Regions from separate parts of the Paenibacillus sp. EKM206P genome, predicted to be linked through region 2. Evidence: riboswitches for the same ligand, from Rfam matches in the RefSeq annotation. Region 2 holds a riboswitch; each other region holds the start of a gene.

Region 1 (10,844 bases), on a different contig from region 2:
CGCCGGGTACGTGGAGTGCATCGGCTATTCAGCAGGCGCTTGGACAACGCGGAGTTCTTATACGTAGCTGTGCTATGTATCCGGGACTGACGACGAGCCATTTTCGGATTGCGGTCAAGGATGCAGAAGCCAACGACAGGCTGCTATCTGTATTGGGTGAAGTGCTGGAGGAGGAACAGCGGCTTGACAGTTAGCTTGATTATCCTGGCAGCCTACCTTTTGGACAGGATGATCGGTGATCCGAGGTGGTTGCCGCATCCAGTCATCGGTATGGGACATGCCATTTCGGCATTGGAAAAATTGATTCGCCGCCAGGTCCGAAGTGACCGGGGGCTGAAACGTGCGGGTATACTGCTTCCACTCATTGTGGCGGGAGGCTCCTTTGCGCTCGCCTGGGCGCTGTTGCACTTGCTTGCCTGGATTCATCCGTGGTTATCTGTCGGCGCAGAAATAGTGCTGATTGCGACCACGATTGCTTCCAAAGGACTAAAGGATGCAGGAATGGCAGTCTACCGAGCGTTGCAGGCGGATGACCTGGCTGCGGCACGGCGGGAGCTGGGCATGATAGTCGGGCGGGATACGCAGCAACTTGATGAGCCTGAGATTGTACGCGGTACGGTTGAAACGGTCGCTGAAAATATCGTGGACGCGATTATTTCCCCGCTTTTTTATGCCTTGATCGGGGGAGCACCCTTGGCGCTGGCTTATCGTGCTGTGAATACGCTCGATTCCATGGTTGGCTACAAAAATGAAAAGTATCTGCATTTAGGCTGGGCTTCAGCACGTCTAGATGATGTGGCTAACTACATTCCAGCACGCCTGACAGCGGCAATGCTTGTGATAGCGGCGTTGATGTACAAACGAGATGCTGCAAGAAGCTGGCGCACAGTCAAGCGAGACGCTCGTCTGCACCCAAGTCCGAACAGTGGCTTCCCGGAATCGGCTGTTGCTGGTGCATTGGGGATTCGTCTTGGAGGATATAATGTGTATCATGGCGTGCGCTCCTTTCGTGCATACATGGGGGATTGGATACGACCGCTAGAGTCGAAAGATATACGGCATACGATCCAGCTGATGTTCGCCGTGTCCAGTATGTTTGTAGGATTGTGTTTGTTAGGAGCCGCAGGTTGTTTTGCCTTGGGATGGGTGCGGTGAGGGTGAGGAGTGACACACTGAATAATGATCGAGCAGGAAGTGACATTTCTTGAAACAAGATATAGCAGCAAAAAGGACAGTAGAATACGCACAAAGACCGAACTCACAGGAGGATAAGGTGCCGTATGATGCTAAAGAAGATCTGCATTGGGATATGGAGCTCGTGTTAGTTCGTCACGGCACAACCTTATGGAACAAGGAACGTCGATATCTGGGACACTCCGACTTAGGTTTGCTACCGGGGGCAGAGCAGGAATTAAAGCCTTTGCAGGAAAAATTGCAAGGTCAGTCCTTTGCTCGAATCTATTGCAGCGACTTAATGCGATGTCGCCAGACCTTGCAGATCATTGTGCCGGAATCAGAGTTGACGTCTGGGCGTTCCCTATCTACTATGCCTCCTATGATGGAACCATGTCTGCGAGAGCTTCATTTTGGCGAGTGGGATGGAAAAACGTATGACATGCTCAAGGATGTGTCGTTGTATCGGGCTTGGATTGATGAGCCGCAACGGATCACCCCACCTGGTGGAGAGTCTTGGACAGATTTTGTAAATCGTCTGCGCAAATTTCTTGACTCTCTGTATGAATGGCGTGTTGCTATGGAAGTTCAACCCATGGATTTGACTGCTACGTCGCCCTCTGTTTTGGTCGTTACGCATGGTGGCGTAATTCGTCAGCTAGCTTGCATGCTGATACCGGGCCATGATTTTTGGAGTCTGAATCCGAAGCCGGGAGAAGCATTAAGGATTCAATTGAGGCTGGCAGGACCGCACAATTACATAGCGGAAATGCTTCCTCATTAGGTTAGACACCAGCGGATAAAGAGGCTGTTTGGGTTGTAAGCCGCCTCATTTTAACCTATAATCATCAAGTAAAAGAACGGCTTGACTACCACTACATCAAATATCCAGCAGACGAGGTCGGCGCAGCGTGATGAAACTATGGTTTCCCTCCCTGCGCTGTTAAAAGGGAAGTCGGTGTGAATCCGGCGCGGTCCCGCCACTGTAAATGGAAACATGCCCGTTAGTCCTCTTTATATGTTACTAAGCATATGAAAGAATTTCAGGACATGTATTTTACCATAAGTCAGGATACCTGCCCGTCCGCCTGTCACCATAATCCTTCGAGGAAAGGATGACGTGTTCGCAGTGACTGTCCATGCGGAAAGAAGCTGCCGCCTGCGCACGATCTGCGCTAACGTGACCCCTGTGTCCTGATATGAGGATGCGGGGGTTTTTGATAGGAAAAAAGGCTAGATTTAGAAGATATCTGATGATGTTCAAGTAACGCTCTTAACGATTTATTTATGAAGGGGTGCAAATCATGGCAGGAAAAAAAATAAAGGTGTGGACAACAGGTCTATTGGCTCTGATTTTGGCAGTTGTGCTGAGTGCATGTGGCGCTAATGGAAAAAATGCAGAAAATAAAGAGGGTCAGGCTTCTTCACAGCAGCCGGGACAGGCAGTAAACGCACAAGAGCCTCCGGGCAAAACGGTTTACCCGCTCACAGTTAAAGATGCAACAGGACAGGAATTTACATTCAAAAAAGCGCCGGATAAAATCGTTTCCGTCTCCCCGGCAGAAACCGAGGCGTTGTTCGCCATTGGGCTGGATAAGGAAATTGTCGGCGTCTCCGACTACTCTGATTACCCGGAAGCAGCTACGAAAAAGCCTAAAGTGGGCGGTATTATGAAACCGAACGAAGAGGCGATCATTGCTGCGAACCCGGAAGTCGTTTTTGCAGGGATATCACTTAGTGAACAGGCTACGACCAAGCTGCGCGACATGGGAATTATGATTTTTAAAACGGAACCGAAGACAGTGGAAGATGTCATGGCTAACATCGAATTGTATGGGAAAATCACCGATCATCAGAGAGAAGCAAGAGCGGTGACTGACAAGATGAGAGCAGATGTAGCAGAAGTAAAAGAAGGAATTAAAAATATCGGTAAAGGGCAGAAGCTGCGGGTATACGTCGAGTTTTCACCAGGCTGGACAGTGGGTAAAGGCGAGTTTATGGACGAGCTGATTACGTTGGCGGGCGGCGAAAATGTAGGTGCCACGCAGAAGGGGTGGTACCAAATCAGTGAGGAAAATATTATTGCTGCGAACCCTGACGTGATTTTGTACAGCAAAAGTGTCAAGGACGACAAAACGGGCCAGACGCTCGGTGATATCATTAAAGCTCGCAGTGGATGGGATCAAATATCGGCTGTTCGCCACAACCGGGTGTTTGCCGTGGATGATAATTTGATCAGTCGTCCGGGTCCACGCGTAACGGAAGGTCTCAAGGAAGTGGCCAAGGGCGTGTATCCTGAAATTTTCAAATGAACCGTAAACTGATCGGCTTTGGAGGGACAGGTCTTGTCCTGCTGTTGCTGACGCTGCTGCTCTGTCTTGGCATCGGCTCGGCCAAGCTTCCGGTCAGCCAAATCACGGGCATTCTGGTTAACCACCTACCGTGGTTAGGCGATACGTTTACACCGGATTGGAATACATCCTCAGAGCAGATTATTTTGAAGGTCAGATTGCCACGAGTGTTACTGGGAATGTTGGTAGGAGCAGCGCTGGCGCTGGCGGGAGCCGGATTTCAGGGTGTGCTGCGTAATCCTTTGGCTGATCCGTATACACTGGGGGTATCCTCGGGGGCTTCGGTAGGAGCGGCAGTACTGATTTATTGGGGCCTTCAATTTTCATTTGTTGGCATATGGACGCTGCCGCTAGTGGCATTTACGACCGGAATGCTTACGCTGTGGATGGTGCTGACGTTGGCACGGGAAGGTGGGAAAATTCCGACACAAAGTCTCATTTTGTCGGGTGTGGTGATGCAATCCTTTCTGGGAGCGGTTGTTTCCTTTCTGACAGCCATGTCGAAGGAGACGGTCAATGAAATATTGTACTGGACGATGGGAAGTCTTAGTCTGCGCGGTTGGTCATATACAGGAATCCTTTTACCTTATGTGGTCATAGGGCTGGTATTTCTATGGAACCGGGCACGTGTGCTGAATATTTTGGCTTTGGGTGAACGTCAGGCGGCGCACATGGGAGTTCATGTAGATGCGACGAAGCTATCTGTTCTGATTATTTCCACGCTGCTGACAGCAGCCGCTGTCTCGGTGTGTGGCGTGATTGGCTTTGTTGGACTCGTTGTACCGCATATCATTCGTCTGGTGACAGGTCCTGATTACCGTATGATTGTTCCATTATCTGCGCTCGGCGGAGCTGTTTTTATGGCTTGGGCAGATACGGCGGCTCGCACATTGTTAGCCCCCACAGAAATTCCTCTGGGCGTGATGACGGCCTTTGTTGGGGCACCGTTCTTCGCATATCTCCTGTACCGAAACAAGAAGCTGCGCAGGGGGGGACTGCTGTGACAGAACAAAGTGAATCACAGAAGGTGCGTGATCGGGCATTAGAGGTAGTGGGTCTGACACGTGCCTATGGAGAGTTCCATGCTTTAAAAAATATAAGCTGGAGCGTCGACGAAGGAACTTGGTGGGGGATTATTGGTCCGAACGGCAGTGGAAAATCGACCTTGTTGCATTTGCTTTCCGGTGTAGATCAGCCAACTTCGGGAAACGTTCATATCTATGGCAAAAAGGTCGGTAGCTACAGCAGGAAAGAGCTTTCCCGACTCATAGCCGTACTCCAACAGGAAGGGCTTCCTCCCGTGGGATACACCGTCAGGGAAGTCGTAGAAATGGGACGTTTTCCCCATCAGGACTGGCTAGGCAGGGAAAAGGGTGTTGATGTGGAGGCGATCGCGGATCGCGTGCTGGAGCGATTGGGTCTTACCACGCTGGCGGACAGAGCATTAGACCGTTTGAGTGGTGGACAGCGACAGCGTGTAGCTTTGGCAAAAGTAATGGTGCAGGAGCCACGAATATTGCTGCTGGACGAGCCTACGACCTATCTGGACTTGCGCTATCAGCTTGAATTTATGGAACTGCTGGCAGATTGGCGCCAAGAAACGGGTGTGACGATCATTGCGGTCTTGCATGATCTTAACTTGACAGCCCAATTTTGCGAAGATTTGCTTGTACTCAAGGATGGAATGGTTGAAGGATTGGGAGCTTCATCGAAGTTATTAACTGAGGATCGGATTCGACGAGTATACGGTGTTGAGCCTGTGATGCTTCCGCATCCTGATAGCGGTGTGCCGCAGCTCTTGCTGCGCAGGAGCGCTTCGGATACAGCAGATTAAATAAACGATGAAACACACTTAAAAAGAGCAGGGAGTGGAAGGTATGAACGACAAGCTGCGTCAGCTGATCGATAGCATTGCCCAGCCGGATGGGGTGGCGGCCTCGGCAGCTTCAGCCCATTTGGACCAATTAACAAAGCCACCGGGAAGTCTTGGAAAGTTGGAAAGTGTGGTCATTCAGCTAGCAGGAATTACAGGAGTGGATAAGCCTGAATTCGATCGTAAAACGGTTATGGTCATGGCTGCGGATCACGGGGTGTGTGAAGAGGGAGTCAGTGCCTTTCCGGCTGAGGTTACACAGCAAATGCTGTATAACATGCTGTCAGGTGGCGCAGCAATTAATGTGCTGGCACGCCATGCGGGCGCAGATGTCAAGGTGGTAGATGTTGGCGTGAATGCGGATGTCGCTCACGCGAATCTGGTGGACCGAAAGGTACGCATGGGTACTTCGAATATAGCTAAAGGGCCAGCGATGCTGCGTACGGAAGCGGAACAGGCGATTTTGGCCGGAGCTGGAGCTGTAATAGAAGCGGTCAAAGGTGGCACACGGCTATTCGTTACTGGAGAGCTGGGCATCGGGAATACCACAGCCAGCGCTGCGGTCGTATGTGCTCTTACCGGGCTAGAGCCGGAAGTTATCGTAGGCCGGGGAACGGGTGTAAATATGGCTGGGCTTACCCGCAAAATAGCGGTTGTCTGCCGCGCATTGGACGTGAACCAGCCAGATGCAAATGATGCGCTCGACGTGCTCACTAAGGTCGGCGGTCTGGAGATTGCCGCCTTGGCAGGAGTTATCCTCGGCGCAGCCGCACATCGCTGTCCAGTCGTGTTGGACGGCTTTATTTCCGGCGCAGCTGCCCTCGCAGCGCGTGCACTTGCGCCTGCAAGCGCTGCGTACATGCTCGCTTCGCACGCCTCGGACGAGCGCGGGCACGCGGCGGTGCTCCGCGAGCTCAAGCTGGAGCCCATGCTTCATTTGGACATGCGGCTCGGGGAGGGCACAGGTGGTGCGCTTAGCTTGCACCTGATTGATGCGGCGTGCCGCATTATGCGCGAAATGGCGACCTTTGCCGATGCAGGCGTATCGGACGGTCAGGGAGCCGCGCAGCGATGAAAGCGCTCGTGACCGGCGGGGCACGCAGCGGGAAAAGCGGCTTTGCCGAGCGATTATGCATGTCGCGCGCGCCTGGCGCATGCTACATTGCAACGGCGCAGGCCTACGACATGGAGATGAAGGAGCGCATCGCCCTTCATCGGGTCCAGCGCGAGTCTGCCGGGTACGACTGGCAGACGCTGGAGGAAGCGCAGGCGCTGCCGGAGCTGCTGCGACGGCTTGGCGGCGATCAAGCGTCGCAGCCATCACCCGCGCCTATGGTGTTAGTCGACTGCCTGACCCTGTGGCTGTCGAACGTGCTGCTGGCCGCAGGCGAGGACGGCGAAGCTGCGTCCAAAGTTGCCATTAATGAACTGACGGCAGCTGTGGAGCAGTATCCGGGGCAGCTTGTCATCGTCACCAACGAGGTTGGTGACGGTATAGTGCCCGAATATCCGCTTGGTCGGCTGTATCGAGATTTGAGTGGGGTTATGAATCAGCGGATTGCCCGTCTTTGTGATGAAGTATTTTTGGTGACGGCGGGTATTCCCGTAGAACTCAAACGGCTGGAATATAAGCTATGAGCCGCGAACGTCAGGCTGTTGCTGCTGCTTTTCAATTTTTAACGCGTCTTCCGGTGAAGGCGGAATTGGATTTTTCCCCGGATTTGCTTAAACGCAGTGCAAGTTATTATCCGCTGGTGGGAGTGGTCATTGGCATCATCGTCTGGGGCTTTGCGGCGCTTGCTTCTATGGTGCTGCCGCCGTTGCCGTGTACGATTCTTACTCTTGTTGTCTGGGTTTGGTTGACGGGTGGATTGCATTTGGACGGGTGGATGGATGCGGCTGATGCCTTGTTCAGCTACCGATCCCGTGAACGGATGCTGGAGATTATGAAGGATAGCCGTGTAGGGGCAATGGGCGTTATTGCTTGTGTGTTGCTGCTCATGCTCAAGGCTTCTTTGCTATATACGGTGCTGGTTGAACGGAATGTGTCTAGCTTGCTGCTGCTTCCGATGGTTTGGAGCCGCTGGTTTATGGTACATGCGATGAAGCGCTGGCCTAAAGCCCGTAATGATGATGGGCTGGCTGCGCGTTTTGCTGATATGAGTGGTGGCCGCGTAGGGTTGGCCGTATTTTGGGCAGTATTAGTGACCCTAAGTGCTGCCGTAGGACAATATCTTCTGGCAGATTTGGCTACAGCAACAAGGGGGACTGGGAATCTGTCGTTGGCAGGATCATACTTACAAACCTTGCTTTCATATTCTGAAAGCCTTCCAATCTCGATAGGTTTTGTGTTGATTCCGGTCTTGGCTTACGGTGTTGGAACCTTCACGGCAAACCGTATTAACCGCCGCTTGGGTGGACTTACGGGAGATATATACGGAACTTTAAACGAATTGCTGGAGACTGTTTTATTGTTGTTTATTGTCATTTTGTACGGGTTGTGACCAGATTTGAAATGAATTCGTTAAAGGGGAAGAGGCAATTGTCAACTTTCGAACCGTCCTGCACGAGCCCGGCAGCCGTATTGATGCTTCAAGGAACAGCGTCGGATGTGGGCAAAAGCGTGGTGACGACTGCGCTTTGCCGTATTTTTACGCAGGACGGATATCGTCCAGCACCGTTTAAGTCGCAAAATATGGCGTTAAACTCTTATGTTACCGAAGACGGCAAGGAAATTGGACGCGCTCAGGGGGTGCAGGCTGAGGCCTGCGGTATTGAGGCCACGACCGACATGAATCCGATTCTGATTAAGCCGGTCAAAGATATGCACTCACAAATTGTTGTACACGGTGTACCTTATGCCTATATGAGCGCCTCCGATTACCGGAAGGATTTTTTGCCAAAAGCCAAACAGACCGTTATGGATGCTCTGAATCGGTTGCGCGATACCTATGATATTGTCCTTATGGAAGGGGCAGGCAGCCCGGCAGAGATTAATTTGAAGGACCGCGATATCGTAAATATGAATCTGGCAGGTTGGGCGGATGCTCCAGTGTTGCTTATTTCAGATATCGACCGGGGCGGTGTTTTTGCCTCTCTCGTAGGAACTATCGAGTTGCTGGAACCCCATGAAGTACAACGTATCCGCGGATTTATCATTAACAAATTCAGAGGTGATCTGTCTCTGCTGCAACCGGGATTAGACTGGCTGGAGGAACGGACAGGCATTCCTGTACTCGGTGTATTGCCCTATCTACCAGACATTCGCATTGAAGCAGAGGATTCGGTAGTACTGGATAAGAAGCCCAAGCAATCTGCAAAGGATAAAGAACTGGATATTGCAGTGATACGATATCCGCGGATTTCCAATTTTACGGACACGGATGCTCTGGCCGCAGAGCCGGATGTGAGTGTTCGTTATGTCACAGAAGCCGGACAGTTGGGTGTACCGGACGCCATTATCTTACCGGGGACCAAAGACACCATTGGAGACCTGCTGGAATTGCGTGAGAGAGGCCTGGAGAAAGACATTCGGCAGGCTATGAATACCGGATGCACACAGCTAGTTGGCATTTGTGGAGGTTACCAGATGCTGGGTACAGCGCTATTTGATCCCGAAGCCGTCGAATCTGGGTTGCCGCAGCAGGCAGAGGGGTTAGGTTGGCTGACTCTGTCCACGACCTTTTTGAAGGAAAAGCAAACCGTACGCGTACAAGGAACCCTGTCTAATCATTGTCCGCTTTTGCTTGGCACTGCGCCTGATTCGGGTTATGCCTCCAAGCCAAGCATTGAAGGTTATGAAATACATATGGGCGTTACGGAGTATGTTACGGAACCATACGCACCTACAGGTAGAACTTTAAACCTAAGCGAAATGAAAAGGTTATTCCATATCCGGCGTGACGAAGGAACAGCTTTTGAGGAAGGCTGGGGTACGACAGACGGTAAAGTATGGGGAACCTATTTGCACGGTGTGTTTGATAATGACCGTTTTCGCCGATGCTGGTTGGATGGATTGCGACAAGCCAAGGGCTTGGCACCTTTAGAAAGCACTTTTACTGTACGTGAAGCCAAGGAACGAGAGTTTGACCGTGTCGCAGAGGTGGTTCGGGCTCATTTAGATATGGAGCAAATTTATCGTATGATGGGAATGAATTCATAAACTTCATAAAATGATTATTTAAATCGCTCTTAAAAATAAAGAGGTATCTCTACAGCCGTTTTCATGACTGAGAGATACCTCTCTTTATTCAGGATTTTGCAAAATCCTCTATGGTATCGGCTTACGTAATTTTAAATTTTTGGACAGCCTTTTGCAGCTCGGTTGCTTGTTTGCTTAATTGGCGAACAACCTCGCTGTGGCTTTCCATTTCATTCAGTTGCTCATCGGCATTTAATCCGATTTCCTGAATCATATGCTGTGCATTGGCAGCGATGAGAGCTGTCTCTTCCACGGAAGCAGATACTTGTTCCGAGCTGGCGGATACTTGTTCCGTTGCTGCAGATACCGTTTGAATCGTAGCATTGATCTTTTGCATAAGCTCACTTAGCTGGTTAAAGGCTGAGCTCGCTTGTTGAACCATTTCCGTTCCCGAATGAATTTCACGGCTCACCTGGGTCACAGAGTCCACAGATTGTTGCGATACTTCTTGAATGGTAACTAAATAGTCGGAAATTTCTTGTGTGGCTTCTTTAGATTGCTCCGCAAGCTTGCGCACTTCTCCGGCTACTACGGCGAAGCCCCGTCCATGTTCGCCCGCACGGGCAGCTTCAATGGAGGCATTCAGGGACAACATTTGAATTTGCTTCGTGATATCGAAAATAGCCGAAACGATACTGCCAATGGCTTCTGAGCGCTCATTCATACTATGGATGTATCGAAGCGATTCATCGGCAGCATGTCCTACCTGTGACATTTGAGCTACAGCTTTTTGAGCGAGCGTAGTACCGTTAACCGTTTCTTTTGTCGCTTCACTGATTTGATCGGATACATCATTGGCAGAGGAGGCGATGTGCTGAACACCTTGAGCGATTTCCTCCATAGCCTGCGCATTTTCAGCAGCAGCTGTAGCTATGCTGGTACTGCCCTTTGCTATTTCCTCTGCGGCAACTGTAGAATCCTGGACTTTTACACTCATAGCCTCAGTCCGACGAAGCAGCTCGTCCGATCCTCCAACAACCGCACCGGATGTAGAAAGCACATGGCCGATCATTTCTTTTAAGTTATGAGACATCGATTGGAAGCTGCGGGCAAGTTGCGCAATTTCATTGACGCCATGAACCTTCGCTTCTTGTGAAAGATCACCTTGAGCAATTTTTTCGCTATGACGAACCAATTCAGCAATGGGTTTTACAACTTTACGTATCACGAGGGTAGAAATAATTCCGCCCAGCAGGAGTGTTGCCACTGTAATACCTATGCAAATCCATAGAATTTGTTGGGATTT
Region 2 (10,844 bases):
ATGAAATACGGGGGTCCATATACAAATGCACCAGATCAACGAGCAAATTGCATACGATGAACAGGCATGCCGCCAAAAACACATAGCATTGTATGACGGGAATATCCCGGTTAAAAATCGCCTCCACAAAATAACGGCCAAACCCGGGCCATGAAAACACCTGCTCCACAATAATCGTTCCGGTCAAAAGTTTGCCCAGGTTCATACCCATACTTGTAATCAGTGGAGCAATGGCAATTTTCAGTACATGCTTGAGCATGATCACCCACTCACGGATTCCTCTAGTTCTCGCATACTGCACATACGTTTCCTGAAGCTGCTCCAACACACTGGAACGCAGCAGGCGCGTATATAAAGCAATCAGAACCAGCGACAGGGTTAACGTGGGCAGCACCAGATGCTGCCACGTTCCTCGCCCCTCTACAGGGAGCCAATCCAATCGAACAGAGAAAAAGAAGATTAACAAATATCCCAGCCAGAACTGGGGAATAGACGCCCCAAAATATGAAATCCCTCGACTAAGCATGTCGATCCAGCCATTTTTACGCATCGCTGCTAGCACGCCCAACGGGATACTCACTAGAATAGATAGCACCATACTGCTCACAGCCAATTCAAAAGTGGCGGGCAGCCGAACTTTGACCTCATCCCATACCGGCTTGTTGGTCAGATACGAAGTACCAAAGTCCAATTGACTGATTCTTTGAAGTGTATGCATATACTGCGTCAGCAAAGGCTGATCCAGCCCGAACTCATGTCTTTTCTGCTCCAGAATCTCTGGAGTAGGATAAATATGAGCAGCACTCAAATAGGCCTCGGCCGGATCAACTGGTGAAATATGAATCAGTGCAAAGGTAACGAGGGTGGCAAAGAGAACAATAGGAATGACCGCTACCATTCGCTTCCCGATATAGCTGATCATAAGTTGTCCTCCTATCCTGTAAACGAACGTTACCCTTCAGTTTTAACTACTTCCCGATTTCAAGCCCACCAAACGGATTTTCATCCCGATTGGCCGGGAATACAAAGTTCGTAATCTTTTTCTGATACACTGCCGTTTTCTTAATATACGAAATAGGCACAATGGCAGATTGCTCCTGAAGCGTCTTCAGAATCGAAGCATACAGCTCTTGGCGCTTGGTTTCATCTGTCGATGAGAGCGCCTCGTGTACTTGCTGATCCAGATCTTTCTTCATGGGAAGGGCGCTCAGCGTCTCGGAAATTCCGAAGCTCTTCTTGGCAATGACGTTAATAAAGGAATGCGGATCATAAGGCGCACCATAGTTATACCAGAAGTACAGATCAAACTGGTTGGATCTAAGGCGCTTAATTTGAACCGTCAGCTCCAGTCCGGTCAGGTTCACTTTGACACCCAGTTCTCCCCATTCGGCCTGAATGGTTTCAGCCATCGCCTTTTGGATTGGATCGGTTTTATCAAAAATCAGCTCAAAATCCAGCTGTTGTCCGTCTTTTTCCCGTACTGTACCGCCTGCGGGCAGCTTCCAGCCAGCCTCATCCAGCAACGCTTTGGATTTTTCCACATCATAGCCAACAGGCTGTAGGTTTACATTCGTATACGGATAGTTTTTGGATAAAACCGTATCCGCTTTTTCCTCCAGCCCTGAAGTCACACCTTCCACCATTGCCTGCTTGTTAAAGCCATGCTGGAGGGCCAGACGTACCCGAAGGTCTGCCAGCTTGGGATTGGACGAGTTGAGCAACAGACTTCTTGTTCCGACAGGCTCGGACAGCGTGGTAACATACTGATTCGTGTCGCGAAGCTGTTTGAAGGCATCCAGACTAATGACACCCTCTCCATAAATCAGATCCAGGTCGCCTTTTTCAAAGGCCATCACACGGGTTTCGCCATCGGGAATGATTTTGACCGTAATTTTATCCACCTTCGGTGCAGTACCCCAATAGTTCGGATTACGCTTAAAGGTTGCATACTCATCTTGCTTGTATTCATCCAGCATCCAAGGTCCTGTACCTACAGGTTTCTTGATTCCTTTGGACGTATCTCCATCATCCGGGAACCCAGCTTCACCCAGAAAACGGAACGGACGAACGACAGACAAATCCTGAAGCACTGGGTAGTATGGCTCTTTGAGCGTCATTCGGAAAGTGCTGTCATCTACAGCTTCAGTTTTGTCGAGAACGCCTACTATACCAAGCCAGCTGTGTGTTTTCTCATTTTTCATGATAGCGTCAAAGTTCTTTTTGACAATGGCCGCATTAAATAGTGTCCCATCCGAAAATTTTACACCTTTGCGCAGCTTAAACGTATATGTCTTACCGTCCTTGGAAATAGTCCAGGATTCAGCCAAAGCAGGTTCCAGCTTGCCTCCTTGCTTGTAGCTGACTAACGGCTCATAAACCATGGATTGTGCAAAAAGTTGGGAAGGATTGTATACATGAGGATTCATCGTGCCAATGTCACGCGGCCACGATAGCGTGATCGACTTTTCATTGGCAGCTCCGTCAGTAGAGGTGGATGCAGGTGTGTTCTCCTGCTTTGCGCAGCCCAAAACAACGGATAATAAGAGGAGCGCCACCAACATAAGGGTAGCAGTCTTGCGGTGTCGAACGGACATCAATGTATTTCCCCTTTTCTATATATGTGATAATGATTATCATAATCATATTTAGAATAGGTATCACGCTCAATTTTGTCAACACTATTCGACAAGCAACCCTCTTATTTCTTTTAAATTTGTAGAATGAGGATTTTGAAAAACCCTAAACTTATGGCTTAATTCGCCAACGTTTGAAACAGAGTACGCGTGTACTCATGCTGTAACAAGTCTTCATCCCATTCCCTAAATATTTCCACAATCTCCCCCTGAACCATGACGGCAACCCGGTCACAAAACTGACGAGTAGATGGGAGATCGTGAGTGATAAATAGGTAGGACAACTGACGTTCCACCTGCATTCTCTTGAGCATGTCCAGTACAGAAGACTGCGTTGTCGTATCCAGATTGGCGATCGATTCATCGAACAAGATAATATTTGGCTCCACCGCCAAAGCTCGGGCAATACATACCCGCTGCTTTTGCCCGCCACTCAGCTGAGCTGGGTATTTTTCCAGACTGTCAGCCTCTAATCCTACCGATTCCAATAGAGACAGACAAATATCCAGCGCCTGCGGCTTTCGCTCAGGGAAATAGTTGTGGATTGGCTCCATTAAAATATCTCGAATGGTCATACGGGGATGCAGCGAGGAGGACGAATCCTGTGCAACCAACTGGATTCGCTTGTACAGCTGAACATCCTTCATCTTTCCGGTGTGAATGGGCTGTTCATCCAGCCAAATCTCTCCTGAGGTCAACGACTCCAGCCCCAGAATACATTGTGCCAGCGTGCTTTTGCCACTTCCACTTTCTCCAACCAGTCCAAGACATTCTCCTTGTCGTAGCTCCAGACTCACCTTCTTCACGGCCTGTTCGCTATCTTGCGTGCTGAACCAACCTTTTCTCCGTTTGCGGACAGGGTATGTTTTGGTCACATTCTTCAATTCCAGCATCACTGGTGCATCCTTCCTTCCAGGCTCATCTCCAACACTCGATCTGCTATGCGACTCATACCTTGGCGATCATGTGAGATCAACAATATGGTGAGATCAAAGTCTTCTCTCAACTGTCGCAGCAATGCCAAGACCTTGTCGCGGTTGATCACATCCAGCGCCGTAGTAGGCTCGTCGGCAATAAAGAGGCTCGGACCGGAGCTTAGCATGGCAGCCAGTAGCACCCTTTGACACATGCCTCCACTTAGTTCAAAAGGATATGACGACAAAATATGCTCAGGATCTGCAAACCCTACCTTGCAGAGCAGAGAGCGCAAATAGGCCTCCCGCACTGGAGTAGCGCCTCCTCTGGCTATTTCAGAGGCACGGCTCAGCACCTGCCGCATCCGTGACAGCACGCTCAGTGGATGGACTTGCTGTGATGCAGTGTGGGATGGGGTAGCATCAGCGTGCCCCAGCTCCATCTGGTCTTGCGGCATCCAACGCCGCCCGTGCAGTCTAAGCGTATCCATCAGCTGGGCGCGGACAGTCCGGATCGGGTTTAACCCGCTCAGCGATTGTTGAATGAGCAGGGCAATATCCTCTCGGCGCAGCCTTTGCCAGCGCCGTTCCTGGAACGGGAGAATGTCTTCCCCGTTATAGTAGATACGCCCATGCGTAACACCGATACCTGGCTCCAGCATGCCTGCGATTGCGTGAGCGGTCAGGCTCTTGCCGCATCCGCTCGGTCCAGTCAGGACCACAATCTCCCCTGAATATATGGAAAAGCTCACATCACGCAGCAGTGGTTTGCTCCCACTTCTGCTTGCTCCTACGCCTGTGCGGCAGATTTCCAAATGTTCCACGTGTAACAACGGTTTTCGACCTGCCACTTGTTCTATCGTATCCTTGCCCCCAAGGGCTGTTTGATCCTCCACTATTTGGCCGCCTCCTTTTCCGAAAAGCGGTCACCCAAAAGCTGGCAGGCAAGTACGAATAGCATAATCGCCAAGCCTGGGAAAATCATGACATGCGGAGCCACCTGAAAATATGAGGTGGCATCATGCAGCATCACGCCCCACTCTGGCTTAGGCGGCTGTACCCCCAGTCCAAGAAAGGACAGCCCAGCGATCATCAGCACCACGCGTCCGATATCCCATACCGCATAAACCAACAACTGCGGCAACGCTTGTGGCAATACATAACGACTCAGTATACGTACGTGTGAATTGCCGGATAAACGGGCATACCGAACGTAGTCCTCCTGACAAGCTTTTTGAACCAGACTACGGATATATCGGACATAGCCCGCCCACCGTACCGCAATAATGGCAAGGGTCATGTTAACAAAACCCGGACCCAAAATACCGACAATTGCCACTGTTAAAATAATATCAGGAAAAGCCAGTACGCCGTCGATTCCCCGCATGACCAGCTGGTCCACGCGTCCGCGCACATAACCAATAAGCAACCCTATAGGCAGACTGAAGCACAACGTAGCTACAGTAATTGCACATGCGATTAGCACGCTCGTCCGAATCCCGTAAATGAGCCGTGACAGCACATCCCGACCCAGATGATCCGTACCGAAAGGGTATTTCCGACTAGGTGGTGCCAGGCGGTTCAAAAGGTCCACTTGGAGAGGATCATGAGGAGCGACCCATGGAGCTAATAACCCAAGCAGCACGATCAGACCAAACAGTAAGCCCCCTGCCAGCAAGCCTCCTTTAAAGGGAAGCCGTATCTTTTTCATTTTCAGCTTCCTCCTTAACGCAAACGTAGCCTCGGATCTATCGCCGTCTGGACCACATCCACCAAACACTGAACTCCTACAATTAAAAATACGGCGAAAATAACATACCCCTGAATCACCGGATAATCTCGCTGTGTAATCGCATCTATAAAATACTTGCCCAACCCCGGCCATGAAAAAATGGTCTCTACAATCACATTACCTGCCAGCATAAATGATAGATTGGTACCTAGCAGTGTAATTATAGGCAGAACCGCATGCCTAAATATCTCAAAAAACAGGATATGCAAACGTGAAAAGCCTCGAGCCTTCGCTGCTTTCACAAAATTCCGGTCACCCAGCTCCAGCATTTGAGCGCGCAGTACGCGTGCTTGCACAGCTCCCAAACCTGCGCCAAGAGTCAGCGCTGGGAGCACTAGATGTGTCCAGTCCTCCCTTCCCATGGATGGGAGCCAGCCCAAGCGAACGGAGAATAGATAGATCAACAGAAAACCAAACCAAAAAGAGGGGATCGACGATCCCAGCAGGGCGAACAGCCTGCCCAGACGATCCAGTGGGCCGCTGATTTTTAGCGAGGCAGCCAGCCCCAGCCCCAGCGTAAGCACCGTCATGACGGCGAAGCCCGCAGCAGCTAGCTCCACAGTAGCAGGAAGTCTGTTCCACAGTTCGGCTAGCACCGACTCCTTGGATACATACGAAGTGCCCCAATGCCCTGTGAACACATCCCGCAGCCAGTTCACATATTGAATATGAAGCGGTTCGTTTAAGCCCAGTTCCTTTCGTAGCGTCGTCAACGCCTCCTCAGAGGCAGGGATATTATGCGCGGTGAGCAAAATGGTAGCAGGGTCTCCAGGGGCCAGCCGCATCAGTACAAAAGTCAGCGTGGACACCACGAATACAATGATAAGCAGCTGCGCCACACGTTCCAGTATAAAACGAATCATAGGATACGCAGCTCGTTATTCCGCAATATCGGATTGCGCTGTAATGTAGTAATACTCGATCGGATGGGGTGTAAAACCCTCCACCCCTTTTTTCACACCAAACACATTATCAGGATGCACAATGAACGACTGTGGCAAATCCGTATTGATGATATCCAGCGCTTGTAGTGTCACAGCATTACGCTGCGCTGTATCCTTCGCCAGCTTCAAGCTGTTCAGAATACTCTCTAGCGGTTTGGAACTATAACGGCTTACATTGGCTTCGCTTTTCGAAGAATAAAACATGTCCATAAAATATTGCGGCTCTCCTGTATGAGCAGTAAGCATACTGTACATAGCAAAGTCCCAATCGTTTTTGGTCAACGCCTCGTCGATATTTTCCACCTTGCGAATCTTGACCTGGATTCCCTCTTTCAGCAATTGGCTTTGGATGACCTCAGCCATAACAGAGAGCTCCGGACGCTGAGGGAAAGTCAGCAGCGTAACCTCGAACGGCTTGCCTTGCTTAGTCCATGTCCCTTGGGCGTCCTTCTGCCAGCCATCCTTCGTCAACAGTTGCTCTGCCGTTCCGTCCAGCGCTTTACGCTCAACTTTACCGAAGGGAAGAATGCTCGGGAACGGGCTGCTTGCCTCCGTACCGAAGCCCCTCATGACGGCGCTCACAATCGATGCGCGTGGAATCAGGCTGTCCACCACCTTACGGTTCGCCGCATCCTTGAATACTGGCGATTCCATATTGTACACGATCATATGGGTGCGCAAGGACGGAGCTGACAGTACTTGTAACTTGTCGTTCTTTTTCAGTACCTCTGCGTTATCAACCGGAATATCCGTCGCTACGTCCACCTCGCCGGATTGCAGCGCCATCAGGCGCGAATTCCCGTCCGTAATGAACTTCATCGTCGCTTCAGCTAATCGTGCCTTCTCGCCCCAATATCCGTCATAACGCTCTACGACCAAGGATTGGTCCTTGTTGAACGCTTTGACTTTAAAGGCGCCTGTCATCGCTGGGTAACTCTGCTCATCTTTCATTGATGCCACATCCAGTACAATCGTCGATGGATCAGCTAGATTGGACACCAACGCCGCATTTGGCTGGTTTGTCGTGATCTTCAAGGCCAGCGGGCCGCTTACATCAATGGACTTCACATTCAGTAAATCCTTCGCCAGATGGCTTTTCTCAATAGAGCGTAACAAAGACGCTTTTACACTTGCTGCATCCATACTTTTTCCATTATGAAAAGTGACTTTATCCTGCAAGCTGAACGTCCAAACTGTAGGGCTATCCTGCTTCCACTCCTTTGCCAGCCAAGCCACAGGCTCCAGCTTTTCATTCAAACGTACCAGTGTCTCACCTGCACCGGATCGCATCACATCCCAGCTATTATCTCCATGCGGGTCAACGCCTGACGGTTTCCATGTATACGCCATTACCAGCTTTTTATTTGTCGCTGTTTGTTGTGCTGACGCGTTTTCACCCTTGCCGGAGCTATCCGACGTCCTATTGCTGGCACATCCCGAAAGAGCCATAACTGCCAGCAGCAGCATCACCCCTGTACATATCAACCATGAACGCCTGCTACGATTGCTAATCATTCGATGAATCCCCCTCTATCTTGTAAAACCGCATAAAACTAACGCAAAACGCGAAAAAAGCATTCCAGACCACTTAATTAGCAGTCAGAAATGCCTTCAATATAAAATGTCAGAACTCACCTCGAAGCCAACTCCAAAAACATAGAAGGGATCAGATCGGTTTCAGACATTCCGTATGCAGCACGCCTAACCACCTCCCCAGCATCCCGTGGGTCTGACAGTGATGTCAAAACAGGCAGGTCTCCTGACTCCAGGCGTATCTTTCAGGCCTTCCCGGTTCTTCACAATTCCAGTGGCTGTTCTGAAAGCTCCAGCAGTATCCTGCTGATGCCTGTATACAGTGGCGGGCCCGTGTCGGAATCAACCGAACTTCCCTTTTAAGTGAACATGCTCAACAACTATGTACATCGTCTCTACGAAACCCCATACATAGAGTTGTCCGGCTCACACCTGTTTTCTTCCTTTATTTCTTTTCATTACGATCTTATTTTGTTGTCACAGGCTTGTCAATAAAGGCTGCACAATAATTTAAATTTGAACGATAAGGTAGAAACAAGACCTAACCTCCAATTGCGTGCACGCAATTGAAGTGTTAAAATTAGGTATAGAGTAAACCACCGTGTCCGTATACTAAAAAGAGTCTTCGCCGCGCCAACGGCAAAGACTCTTAGGACTTGAAAGGCTGTGGATCACCCACGGCGCGCTGCATAACTAATGGTTAATGCAAACGAAACCCACCGTTAGGGGCCAACCTAATTACGCGGTGGGTTTTCGCTTGTTCCGAAATTTCCGACGCAGCCAGCGATAAAGTTTACGAATACTAAACACCAGGCTTAGTAATGTAACCATCCAACGCAATACATCGTAGCACGACACAAGTGTGACCATCGGCTTCACCCCCTTTCGGGAAGCTGCACCGTGGTCCGAAAACATCCACCACTATTCAAAATCCATAAGGTAAATTATACCATGATATCACCCACCACTCTAGCAAATTCTTCTAGTAAGTAAACTGGAAAACGCACCAAATTAGAGCTACCTATTTCATCCCGCAGTTTATCTATATATCCCCAGACAGCAAGGGTATCTACTATCTGGATAACCCCATGCCAAAAAGCCGGAAAAGAGGCATACGGCCTCTCTCCGGCTATCTTTATTCCTAATCATCAAACCTTCTGTGGAACCTCCTGAACCGTCACGCTTTTGACCGATTCCCCTTGTTTTCTCGTCAAAACGATGTTCAAGACAATCGCTGTAATCGAGCCCGAAACAATACCATTTTGCAACAGCATTTTGGCAAAGCTCGGCAGCTGGTCGAACATTTGTGGCAGAACGGCAGAACCTAGGCCCACAGCAATACTGCATGCTGCGATCAGCAGATTGCTTTCCTTTCGCAGATCCACTTCTGACAAAATAGACATGCCTGATGCAGCGACCGAGCCAAACATAACGATCATCGCCCCGCCCAGCACAGCGTTAGGAATCACTGTCGTTAAAGCAGCCAGCTTAGGCAGCAAACCGAGAACAACCATGATACCGCCCGCAGCAAAAATAACGTTCCGCGATTTGACGCGTGTGAGCGAGATCAGACCCACATTTTGCGAGAAGGCTGTATAAGGAAACGCGTTAAAAATACCCCCAAGCATAATCGCAAGTCCTTCCGAACGAAGTCCATTGACGATCTGCTTTTGCTCTACCTTTTGATCAATCGCCTTGCCTACTGCCAGATAAACACCCGTAGACTCGACCATGCTGACAATATTGACGATAACCATCGTACAAACTGCCATAATGCTAAACTCTGGCTTACCAAAATAAAATGGCTCCGCAACACTCACCCATGACGCATCTGCCACGGGAGCAAAATGCACCATTCCCATCGCATAAGCAACCACCGTGCCTGCAAACAGACCGATGAGCACGGAAATCGAGCGCATAAAGCCCTTTGCCAACCGATTCACAAGCAGAATAACCAATAATGTAACCAGCGCCAGCAGCAAATTACGCGGCTGTCCAAAATCCGCGCTGCCCTGGCCACCTGCTACATTGTTCATCGCCACCGGAATAAGGGATAGACCGATAATTGTAACGACCGAACCCGTAACGACCGTCGGGAAAAAGCGTAGCAGCTTGCCATACAGCGGTGCCGCAAGCACCACGAATATACCAGACAAAATAATGGCACCGTACGCTGTCGCCAAATTTGAGGTCGAAGCAATCGCGATAATGGGGCCTACTGCCGTAAACGTACAGCCTAAAATGACAGGCAGTCTACTACCGAAAAAGCGTGTGCCCATAATTTGTAATAACGTAGCAATCCCGCAAGTGAACAGATCGGCAGCCACCAAATAAGCCATCTGGGCTGGAGTCAGGTGCAATGCTCCCCCTACAATTAGAGGTACAGCAATGGCTCCAGCGTACATCGCCATGACATGCTGGAAGCCCAGTGCGAATAACTTTTGTTTACTTAACATCCCACATTCTCCTTAACAGGAGCAATTACTACGCCAGCTTCCTCTATAAAATCGACCTCGCCTGGTGCCATGGAAGCGATACGCGCAAGAGAACGTACGGCGATGCCTCTTTGCTCCAACAGTCCACGGCCTTCCTGGAAGCTCTTCTCAATCACACAGCCAACCCCGGCCAGCTCCGCTCCTGCTTCCTTTACAATATCCGTAAGTCCGACCAATGCTGCACCAGTTGCCAAAAAATCATCTACGATCAGCACATGGTCGCTGGCATCAAGGTATTTTTGGGAGATACTCACCTGATAGGTTTCCTGCCGAGTGAACGAATGAACCTCTGCGAAGTATACCTGCTCATTCAGCGTGATGGCCTTCTTTTTCTTCGCATAAATGAACGGGACCCCCAAGGCAATAGCAGTAGCCATTGCAAATTGAATACCACTAGCTTCAATGGTAAGCACCTTGGTGATCGGAGCACTGCCGAAAAGGCGTGCGAACTCCTTCCCAATCTCCAATGCTAATGCTGTATCTACCTGATGATTCAAAAATGAATCTACCTTTAATACAGTGTCAGATAAAAT
Region 3 (10,844 bases), 240 kb from region 2:
TGAACGCCCGGATACCGTCACCGCACAATTACTGGAAGGACGTTTTGCTATTTTTGTGGACGGAACGCCTTTTGCTCTGATTGGCCCGGTCACGATGTGGCAGATGATGCAAGCAAGCGAGGACTATTACGAACGTTTTTTCATCAGTAATATGGTGCGCTGGATTCGTTTTCTTTTTCTCATCATGGCTCTCTTTCTGCCAGCAATATATGTAGCGGTTACGACCTATCACCATGATATGCTGCCGACGACACTCATATTAAGTATTGCAGCGGCTCGTGAATCTATCCCTTTTCCAGCACTGGTGGAAGCGTTAATGATGGAAATTTCTTTTGAGGCATTACGTGAAGCAGGGATTCGTCTCCCCAAAACGGTCGGTCAGGCCGTTAGTATTCTTGGTGCGCTCGTAATTGGGCAGGCCGCAGTACAGGCAGGGATTGTATCGGCACCCATAGTCATTGTTGTGTCGCTCACAGGTATTGCTTCGTTTACCATTCCACGCTTTAACTTTGCCATCACAGTTCGCCTGCTACGATTTCCAATCATGCTGATGGCGGGTTTATTCGGATTGTTTGGGATCATTATTGCGACAACGCTGATTGCTACGCATCTAACCAAGCTAACATCGTTTGGTGTCCCTTACATGAGCGGATATAGCCCGTACAACCATACGGATCAAAAGGATATCGTCGTCCGTGCACCTTGGTGGAAAATGACTAAACGTCCTTCCTGGATTGGTAAAGACAACAACAAACGAGCGAAGGAAAAGATGAATGGAACGCCTACCACCGAGGAGGGATGGTGATGAAGCCCAAATCGAATACACAAAAAATACGTAAAGCGGCTGTGCTCTGTTGTCTGCTGCTTTGTTCTGTTCTTTTGGGAGGATGCTGGGATCGCCGTGAAGTGAACGATGTGGCCTTTGTGATGGGTACCGGGCTAGACAAGGAAGGCGATCAATACCGGGTAACGATGCAAATTGCTTTGCCTGGACAACTCGGATCTTCGGGCAGCACAGGAGGAGGGGGAGGTACAAGCGGTACGAAGTCCTACTATCTGGAGTCCAAAACAGGTCCAAGCTTTCGAGGAGCAAGTACCGAGGAACAGCGCGGGGTTTCGCGAACACTTAATTACTCCCATCGGCGGGTACTGCTGTTCGGCGAGACGCTGGCACGGGAAGGGATTAGCAAAATGATGGATGTCATTGCACGTATTCCGCAGAACCGTCTGTCTTCCCTGGTTGTTATCACGAAGGGGTCAGCGATGGAAGTGCTTCAGGCAGATGCTCCGATTGAGCAATATCCAGCGGAAATGGTGCGTGAGCTTAACTTTTCCTATATGAAAAAACCTCGTTCCGTTAAACTGCTGATGAATTCCGTCCTGCTGGAAGGCATTGACCCGGTGGTGCCAGTAATGTCTCTGGTGAAGAATGGGCCCGCTAGTCTTAAAGACAAGAAGACGAATATTCAGATCGATGGATTGGCAGTCTTTCGACAAGACAGGTTAACAGGGATTATTGATAACCATCTCAGTCGATTTCTGCTTTTGGGTATGGAACAAGCCAAGGAGACAGAAATATTTATCCCCCCTCCCAAAGGTAGAGGCTATATATCTGTACACCTCATCGAAAATAAAGTCCATATTAAGCCCTATATTCAGGGGAATGAGATTCGAATGACCGTTCATATGAACTGCAATGGGAATGTGAAGGAGAATGAGACGGATTTCGATATTTCTAACGAGGAAAATTTGAAGTGGCTGGAACATCAGACAGCCGAGGAAATTAAGAGGGAACTGGGAGAGGGTGTCAAGGTAATCCAGCAAAAGTATCACTCAGACATACTTGGTTTGGGCCGGGCTATTATTACGAGTCACCCGGATGAATGGAAACGGATTAAACCTCAATGGGAGCAACTATATCCCAAGGTGGAGATCACCATAGATCCGGTCGTGCATATTGAGAATATCGGTGCGGTCACCAAACCATTCGGGGTCAAAAAGGAGAAAATCCAGAATGAATAAAGTATTCTTATTACCTTTATTGCTGGCTATGCTCTTCATGTATCTGATTGATCGCAAAAGTATTAATAGTGCACCTGCCATCAATCGTTGGGTCTCCCGCGTATTGTATGTTATTAGCATTGGTATCTGGATTTACGGAACATCGACGAAGAGTTCCGTTTATGTGGCTACATGGATTACCCGTTTTATTGACTTGTGGCTCCCCCCTACGTTGTAAATCGTGTATTGGATGCCTGCGGAGAAAAGGAGGATGACCTGTATGAAACAGTTCACAACCAGACAAATCGTACTGCTGGGTGTATTGATGGAGGTCGGTATTACCCTTATACATGCTCCGGCGCAGGCAGCGGATCACGCGAATCAGCATGCCTACTGGACCTGTATAATTGCGGCTATCGTGCTATGCTTGCCGATCTGGGCGATGTTGAAACTCAAGCGTCGTTTTCCTGACCAGGATCTAATGCAGGCGATGGTGAGCTCTCATCCTGTGCTGGGACGTATGCTGCTTGCAGTCTACCTTATTTTATTCCTGATCATTTTTGCACGGGATTTGAGAATTATCACGGATTTAGTGGAGGTTGTGCTTTTGCCGCTGACTCCGATTGTGGTCACTTCTCTTATTTTGCTGTTGACTCTGGTATTTATGGCCAAAGGCGGAATAAGCACCATCGTGAATATGGCCGAGATTTTTTTGCCGATGTTGATTTTGACGCTGTTGACCATGCCACTTTTTTTTGGGCGTAATATGGATTTTTCGATGCTGAGACCCTACTTACATCCAGAAGTAGAGGGAGTGATCAAGGGCAGCTGGCGCATGCTGGGATATATGGCCGATATCCTGATGGTTCCCTTTGTGATTTCTGGAAAGAGTTATAATGGACGTAGTGCGTGGTATGGGCATTTGCTCGGAACCGCTTTTCTGATCATGCTGGTGTTGCAGTCGGAGTTGGTTATTGGTGTTCCTATCTTGTCACGGCTGTTCTATCCATCGTATGAACTGGTGCGTCAATTGCAGCTAACGGACTTTCTGGATCGGTTCGACTTGTTCGTGGCAGCACTGACCGTACCCACCTTTCTTACGAAGATCGGAATTGATCTGTACGTTACCAGTTTGGCGGTAAAGCGTATGTTCTCCCATGCCTGGGGGAGTCTGATGGTTTGGCCCGTAGGTTTGTTAGGTTATGTCTGTTCGTTTATGCTGTTCTCCAACATCGTGCAAGTTTTTGATTTCAGCCGGGAGTGGACCGCGGTGATGATCATTTTTTTTGTACTTATGCCCTTGGTACTATGGATGTTGCTCCGACCCAAATCTAAAGGGAAAGGCGGAGATGATAAGGCATCTAACGGAGAGCGGGATAGCAGTAGTCAGCTAGAAAGCCGGCAGGGAGACAGAACAGGACACACCCACTTATAAGATTCCTGTATTCATCGAAAAAGTAATTCTTATTTGTCTTTTACCCCTCTGATTGTATACTTGGTAGAAAGAAATACGACTTCTACTAGGGAGGAAACAGAATGGCACAACGCATGGCAGGTAAGAGAGTCGCTCTTGCTGGTCCCCGTAAAGCAGACGAAATGGCGCTGCTAGTTGTGAAGATGGGAGGGGAGCCAGTACATCGTCCGGCCCAGGGCACTGTTTTTCTAGATGATATCGAGCTGCGCAACGCTGTTGTATCGTGGGTAAAGAACCCTCCGGACTGGTACATCTTCACGACAGGCATGGGGCTGGATGCCCTGTTCGATATGGCAGAGGATATGGGCGTGGCTGAGCAGATTATAGAGTTGCTGCAATCCTCCAACATTGCAGCGCGGGGCTACAAGACGGTCAATGGACTCAAAAAGCGTGGCTTTACGCCAGCAGTACGAGACGAGGACGGAAGTTTGATCGGATTGACAGGAGCTTTCGCCCCATACGATCTGAAGGGGAAGGAAGTGCTGTTGCAACTGCATGGCGATCCAGCCCCACGGTTGGTAAAATGGCTGGACGAGCAGGGGGCAGTGACCCGCCAGGTACTTCCTTATAAGCATATCCCACCTGAGGAAGCAAAATTGCAGGCGTTACTGGAGGATGTTATCCATCGTAATGTTGATGCCGTTACATTCACGAGTGGTCCGCAAATTCGATTTTTGGCCCAATATGCCAGAGAGCAAAATCGAATCGAGGATTTACTGGAAGCTTTTCGTGAGGATGTGATTGCTGTATCCGTAGGGAAGGTGACTGCACAGTCCATTGTGGAAGAAGGGATTGATCGAGTCGTGTTTCCAACCGAAGAGCGCATGGGCGCGATGATGGTGGAGCTGGGCAAATATTTTGAACATAACGATTCGGTGCATGGCTGTGGTCTGAAGATCGTGAATGGTCATTGAAATGAGATCAAAATTATAAATGCAGATGCTAAAAAATGAACTTATATTTCGGGATACAGAGTAAAATAAAGATAAGGGCCTACGAGGTCTTTATCTTTTTTTGTTGGACATGCATCGACAAAGATTTTTGTTATAGCGAAAATGTTTATCTAATATAATGAATAAGTTTCGATGCTACTTAGGACAGGAGCTGAGACGTTAATGAATTCTATTTGCGTATTTGCCGGGTCCAGACCTGGACATTTATCGGTATATGTTGAGGCAGCAGGCAAACTGGGAGAAGCCATGGCTCGCCATCATATCCGTCTGATCTATGGCGGCTCTAGCAGGGGGCTAATGGGAGAGGTGGCAGATGGAATGCTGGCGGGTGACGGTCAGGTCACTGGCATTATGCCCACCCTGTTATTTGATGCAGAGATCATTCATCGGGGAGTTACCGAATTTATTGAGGTAGCAAGCATGCATGAGCGTAAAGCGGCAATGAGCGAGATGGCCGATGCTTTTATTGCCCTTCCGGGTGGTTTGGGAACCTTTGAAGAGCTGTTCGAGGTACTATGCTGGGCGCAAATCGGCATTCATCGCAAGCCCATTGGGCTGCTGAATGTGAATGGATATTTTGACCCGTTAGTAGAAATGGTGCGTCATAGTGTGCAAGAGGGGTTTACCGGGAGTGAGCATCCAGCGCTACTGAGCATCTCCGCAGACCCGGACGAATTGCTACATATGTTAAAAAATAAAGCACAGAACTTGAAATAAAGCTTTTTTCGTGCTTGCACAACTGATTGAGGCAAGGTTATGATAAGACCCATAATCAAATAGCGGACAGACAAGGTGCCTTTGCGGTTGAGCAAAGGGTAACAGGGAATCGGGTGCAAATCCCGAGCGGTCCCGCCACTGTAAGGAAGAGGATTTTTTTAATTGGTCACTCGTGAAAAACGGGGAAGACGAAAGAATCCGTTGATGCCAAGCCAGGAGACCTACCTTGATCTGTATGCACCGTTAACCTTCGCGGAGAGGATGGGTGTACGAAATCAGGAAATCAGGCACACGTTGCTTTTTCCATGTTGGCTAGAGGTTTGCGTGGATATGAACGTGCAGCAGCGTTTGAAGCGTAAACAGACAGATGGAAAACAACGGCAGGCTGGAGGAAGACAAATCGTGTCTTCTTACGCTGTTTGTTCGTCTGATGAGAGATACGTACATAGAAACCCCATCCGGGCAGGATGGGGTTTTTTTAAGTTACACGATGTGCATAAATCATTGAAATAGATAGGATAGCTGCCCTGAAAAGGATGAATAGGAGGAGTACGATGAGCCCATTAGGAAAATTGTTGGTGATTGGATTTGGACCAGGAGATATGGAACATATCACAAAACGGGCGCTGGATGCGCTGGACGAAAGTGAGGTCATTATCGGCTACAATACCTACGTTGATTTGATCCGTCCGCTGTTGAACGGACAGGAGATTGTACGCACAGGGATGACAGAGGAAGTGAGCCGTGCGCAGGAGGCGGTTCGCCAAGCAGAGATGGGCAAGAAGGTAGCTGTCATTTCCAGTGGAGATGCGGGAGTCTATGGTATGGCAGGGCTGGTGTACGAAGTGCTGATGCAAAAAGGCTGGCGACGCGAGGGCGGGGTTGAGGTAGAAGTCGTACCGGGGATCTCGGCTATACAGTCCTGTGCTTCACTGTTGGGGGCGCCAGTGATGCATGATGCGTGCACGATTAGTCTGAGTGATCATCTGACCCCGTGGGAAACGATCGTAAAGCGTGTAGAAGCTGCGGCTTCGGCTGATTTTGTGATTGCATTATACAACCCGCGCAGTGGTCGGCGTACCCGCCAGATTGTGGAGACGCAGTCCATTTTGCTGCGTTACCGTGATCCGCAGACTCCGGTTGGGCTAGTGAAGAGCGCTTATCGTGAACGTCAGCAAGTTATTGTAACGACGCTGGAAGATATGCTGAACCATGACATCGGGATGCTGACGACTGTAATCATCGGCAATTCCTCGACGATGGTGTATGACGGTTTGATCGTGACTCCGCGCGGATATCAGCGCAAATACACGTTGGATGCGACCGAGCAGGCGCTCAAGCCGCATCAGCGTCTCCGCACGGAAGCGGAGCCGTGGTCGCTGGGAGCGCAAGAGGGTACACCGCAGGCAGGAGCAGCCCCGACTACGCCCGCTGGACCCTCCGCGAGCGGCGCTGCGGTTGCGACGCAGGCACGCCCGCAAGCGATGGCTGCTGTGCAGGCAACAACTGCTGTGCAAACCGGCACGGCCCCGGCATCGCTGGCGGCAGAGGCGCTAAGCCGCCTCGCTGTCGGCGGCAAGCTGCCTGGCGAAGCCAACGCTCGCTGGAGCGGGCAAGCGCCTACCGCCAAGAGCACCGCCGGAACGTCGGCGGTGGCCGGAGCAGGGGCCGCGGCCGGGATGGCGACAGGCGGCTTTGGCAAGCCTGCGCTGTTTGAGGTGGGTGTTTCCCCGGGTGTGGGAAACAAGAAGTTCACCGCTCGCCAGATGGCGCTGCTCGCCGAGGTAGCGGGTGATGATGGCGAGCTGGAATACACGCCGGATCATCAGATCGTGCTGCGCGTGCCGTGTGCAGACCCCGAGGAACTGGTCGGGCGGCTGCGGGATGAACGATTCATTGTCATGCCGGTTGGCGATGTGTTTAAGGTAAAGGCGTGCGACTTCTGCAATATGGAGAAGGATGACGCTGTGCCTGTGGCTGAGCATTTACAGGTTGTACTTGGTGGATTACAGGCACCCAAGGAAACGAGCATTGCTTTGAACGGATGCGGTATGGCCTGCTATGGAGCCGTACTAGAGGATATCGGAATCGTCTATCGCAAGGGTGGGTACGATCTCTTCCTCGGTGGCAAAAAATTCGGCCGCAATGCTCATGCCGCTCAGCCTGTAGCGGAAGGAATTCCGGGTGATCAAATTACGGACATCGTGGAGAACGTCATCGCTGAATATAAGGAAAAAGGGCATCCGAATGAGCGCTTTCATAAATTTTTTAAGCGTGTAGGTGTCGTTGCGGGGTTCCGGCATGAAGATGCACCAGTAACGGTAGAAGTGAATGCGGTTTGTGGTGATTAATGGACTGAAGGCCTGATGAACGGGATACAAGCATATATATAAAATAGGGCGTCATGCAGGCTATCCCTATTAAAGAGGAGGAAACAACAGCAGTGGATGCAATATTGTTGGTTGGACATGGAAGTCGGGACCCGGAGGGGAACCAGGAACTGCTGGAATTTGCACAGGCAGTGGCAGATCGGGTACCGGATATGTGCGTGGAAACCTGTTTCTTGGAGCTGGCACGTCCCAGCATTGCTGATGGGATGCAAACTTGTGTGGAGAAAGGGGCAACACGTGTCGTTCTTATTCCGATTATCTTGTTCGCAGCGGTACATGCCAAAATTGATATTCCGATGGCTATTGACCGGGCAAAGGCGAAATATCCGCAGGTGGAATTTGTATACGGACGTCCGATTGGTGTTCACGAGAAAATCGTCAACATTCTGCTAAGCCGCTTGAAAGAGGCCCGTCCGGTTGCAGTTCCAGCGGGGATGAATAGCGCTGTAGAGGCATCTGTCGAAGTATCTGACGAGGAAACGGCGGTACTTGTATTAGGACGCGGAAGTAGCGATCCAGATGCGAACAGTGACTTTTTCAAAATCACCCGTATGCTGTGGGAGAAGCTTCCTTATACATGGGTAGAGAGCAGTTTTATCGGTGTGACGCAGCCTTCCTTTCCCGATGGATTGGAGCGTTGTGTACGATTGGGGGCCAAAAAGATTATCGTGCTTCCCTATTTTCTGTTCACGGGTGTGCTGATTAAACGCATCGGAGAAATGACCCAGGAATTTGCCGAGGCTCACCCTGCATTACAAGTGGAGATGGGCGGATATTTTGGTTTCCATCCTCAATTGGTTGAACTGGTGCTGGAGCGAGCTAAGGAAGGTTTGTTCGGCAAGGTTACAGCCAATTGTGATAACTGCCAGTTCCGCCTGGAGGCGCAGGAGCACCACCATCATCACCACGATCATGACCACGATCATCATCATGAACATGAACATGAACATGAACATCACCACCACCATCATACACATGAGCACGACCATCATGATCACCATACACACAGCCACGATCACACTCATGAGCATGTCCATGCTCACAGCCATGATGACCATGATCACCATCACGAGCATTCACATACGCCATCTGTAGTGAATGGAAGCGGGCAGGTGAAGGGCTCATGATATTCATGCTATGCGGAACGAGCGATGCTCGGGAATTGGCGCTGCAAATCCGTGACAATGGCTTCAACGTATTGACCTCAGTCGTAACCGAAAGCGCGGCAGCCAGCTTGTCTGAAGCGGGACTAGACGTACGTACAGGCCGAATGACAGCCGATGAAATGGCTGCAATGATTCGGGAGCTTGGAATACAGGCGGTTGTTGATGCCAGTCATCCTTTTGCAGAAGAAGCACATGCGAATGCGATGACAGCCGCTCGCGAGTCCGGGGTTCCTTATATTCGCTATGAGCGGACAGGACTTGTATATGACAATCATCCGTTGCTCCACATCGTGTCTTCCTATGAAGAAGCCGCATTAGAAGCGAAGCAACTCAAAGGTTCTGTAATGCTTACGACGGGCAGTAAGACGCTCGGCACGTTCACCAAGCATTTACTCGGAGACCCGGAGATTCGTCTGGTTATACGCATGCTGCCGCGCCTGGACAATATGGAGAAATGCGGCGAACTGGGCATGGAGCAAAAAAATATTATTGCCATGCAGGGACCCTTTTCCCGCGAGATGAACGAAGCATTGTACAAGCACTATGGCACGACCGTGATGGTCACCAAGGAAAGCGGAAGCACGGGAGCAGTGGATGAAAAGGTTCAATCTGCATTGGAGCTGGGGATTCACGTACTTTTGATTTCCAGGCCGGAAGTGGAATTTGGCACAGTATTTGATCATTTCGACGGAGTCATCAACGCACTGCGTACAGCAAAAGAGAAAACTTCAATTTGAGTTGAGCCTTACCCCTGCGAGTCCAGTTCATCAGGAACGACTTCTGGCATGTATTTAAAATATAGTCATCTTAAAACAGGTGTTTTTACAGGTATCCATGATTTTAGTAGCAATGAATTGTCATTTTCCTAAACTATTTTCTAATTTTCCATAAGGGAGTGGTCTACCATGGATTTCAAAACAGAATTTAAACCGCTAACGGTACAGCCGCAGGAGATTGAAGGCAAAAGCTTCGAGATGATCACAGAAGAATTGGGAGAGCATCCTTTTACAGCAGAGCAATATCCCGTTGTACAGCGTGTCATTCATGCATCTGCTGATTTTGAGCTGGGCCGCAGCATGGTGTTTCATCCAAAAGCGATTGAAGCCGGGATTGCAGCTATTCGCGCAGGCCAGCAGGTAGTGGCAGATGTGCAGATGATTCAAGCGGGGCTGAGTAAGGATCGTATCCGTCAATTTGGCGGGGATGTGCATGTGTACATATCTGACCCTGACGTCATGGAAGAAGCGAAAAGGCTGAATACGACACGCGCCATTATTTCGATGCGCAAAGCGATTCAGGCGAGCGAAGGTGGTATCTATGCGATTGGTAATGCGCCAACAGCGTTGCTGGAGCTGATTCGTCTGGTGAAAGAAGGAGCGGCCAAGCCCGGACTGGTGATTGGCATGCCCGTAGGCTTCGTATCGGCGGCAGAATCCAAGGACGAGCTGCGCAAGCTGGATATTCCGTTCATTACGAATATTGGACGCAAGGGCGGCAGTACAATTGTCGTAGCAGCATTGAATGCGATCTCCTTAATGGCTGTCCGCTAGATGCGGTTGTCCGTTTGCTGTATCATGAAATGAATTGGAACATGATCAGCAGAAGAGGTTAAGGAGGAATTGTCATGGAAAAGGAAGCGGCGTCCGCCGACAAGCCCAAACGGATGAAAAGCGGTGAAGCTCCCGCACCGGACAAGCCAATGCGGTCAGGCTTTACGACAGGAGCTTGTGCGGCTGCAGTAGCCAAAGGAGCGGTACAACTGCTCATCACGGGCATTCCGCCGAAGGAAGCAGTGATATCGCTGCCCGCGGGCTTCGATCAGGCGTTTGAGCTGATTGAGCCTGTGTTGGACGCGGACGAAGCTTCCTGCACGACGATCAAGGACGGTGGCGATGACCCAGATGCCACGCATCAGGCGAGAATTATCGCGTCCGTTAGCTGGCGCGAGGAGCCGGGCATTGAACTGGACGGTGGCATCGGCGTGGGGCGGGTAACGAAGCCCGGTCTGCCTGTGCCTGTCGGAGAAGCAGCGATTAATCCGGTGCCGCGCCGGATGATTACGGAGGCTGTGACAGGTGTGCTTGAGGAGCACGGATCGGCCAAAGGTGTCCGTGTCGTCATCAGCGTACCGGACGGCGAAGAA

What was found. A riboswitch is a leader RNA that binds a small molecule or an ion and turns the genes downstream of it on or off. The one in region 2 is predicted to bind cobalamin.
Region 1: it holds a riboswitch for cobalamin, as region 2 does, so the genes downstream of both, G9G53_RS01805 (ABC transporter substrate-binding protein) here and G9G53_RS04595 (ABC transporter substrate-binding protein) in region 2, are expected to answer to the same signal.
Region 3: it holds a riboswitch for cobalamin, as region 2 does, so the genes downstream of both, cobJ (precorrin-3B C(17)-methyltransferase) here and G9G53_RS04595 (ABC transporter substrate-binding protein) in region 2, are expected to answer to the same signal.

What each region holds. Positions count from the first base shown of each region.
Region 1 is NZ_JAAMNQ010000001.1:370,180-381,023, forward strand. It holds gene cobD (threonine-phosphate decarboxylase CobD) at 1-194, shown strand, start outside; gene cbiB (adenosylcobinamide-phosphate synthase CbiB) at 184-1,155, shown strand; gene G9G53_RS01800 (histidine phosphatase family protein) at 1,205-1,957, shown strand; cobalamin riboswitch at 2,080-2,271, shown strand; gene G9G53_RS01805 (ABC transporter substrate-binding protein) at 2,478-3,485, shown strand; gene G9G53_RS01810 (FecCD family ABC transporter permease) at 3,482-4,528, shown strand; gene G9G53_RS01815 (ABC transporter ATP-binding protein) at 4,525-5,358, shown strand; gene cobT (nicotinate-nucleotide--dimethylbenzimidazole phosphoribosyltransferase) at 5,402-6,472, shown strand; gene cobU (bifunctional adenosylcobinamide kinase/adenosylcobinamide-phosphate guanylyltransferase) at 6,469-7,035, shown strand; gene cobS (adenosylcobinamide-GDP ribazoletransferase) at 7,032-7,901, shown strand; gene G9G53_RS01835 (cobyric acid synthase) at 7,940-9,559, shown strand; gene G9G53_RS01840 (methyl-accepting chemotaxis protein) at 9,681-10,844, opposite strand, start outside.
Region 2 is NZ_JAAMNQ010000002.1:187,997-198,840, reverse strand. It holds gene nikB (nickel ABC transporter permease subunit NikB) at 1-922, opposite strand, end outside; gene nikA (nickel ABC transporter substrate-binding protein) at 969-2,594, opposite strand; gene G9G53_RS04615 (ABC transporter ATP-binding protein) at 2,753-3,529, opposite strand; gene G9G53_RS04610 (ATP-binding cassette domain-containing protein) at 3,526-4,443, opposite strand; gene G9G53_RS04605 (ABC transporter permease) at 4,443-5,258, opposite strand; gene nikB (nickel ABC transporter permease) at 5,273-6,202, opposite strand; gene G9G53_RS04595 (ABC transporter substrate-binding protein) at 6,218-7,798, opposite strand; cobalamin riboswitch at 8,016-8,213, opposite strand; gene G9G53_RS04590 (nucleobase:cation symporter-2 family protein) at 8,965-10,272, opposite strand; gene G9G53_RS04585 (xanthine phosphoribosyltransferase) at 10,266-10,844, opposite strand, start outside.
Region 3 is NZ_JAAMNQ010000002.1:430,627-441,470, forward strand. It holds gene G9G53_RS05680 (spore germination protein) at 1-805, shown strand, start outside; gene G9G53_RS05685 (Ger(x)C family spore germination protein) at 805-2,022, shown strand; gene G9G53_RS05690 (hypothetical protein) at 2,015-2,239, shown strand; gene G9G53_RS05695 (GerAB/ArcD/ProY family transporter) at 2,282-3,436, shown strand; gene G9G53_RS05700 (uroporphyrinogen-III synthase) at 3,538-4,389, shown strand; gene G9G53_RS05705 (LOG family protein) at 4,591-5,145, shown strand; cobalamin riboswitch at 5,203-5,388, shown strand; gene cobJ (precorrin-3B C(17)-methyltransferase) at 5,700-7,496, shown strand; gene G9G53_RS05715 (sirohydrochlorin chelatase) at 7,589-8,662, shown strand; gene cobK (precorrin-6A reductase) at 8,659-9,438, shown strand; gene G9G53_RS05725 (precorrin-8X methylmutase) at 9,607-10,251, shown strand; gene G9G53_RS05730 (cobalt-precorrin-5B (C(1))-methyltransferase) at 10,326-10,844, shown strand, end outside.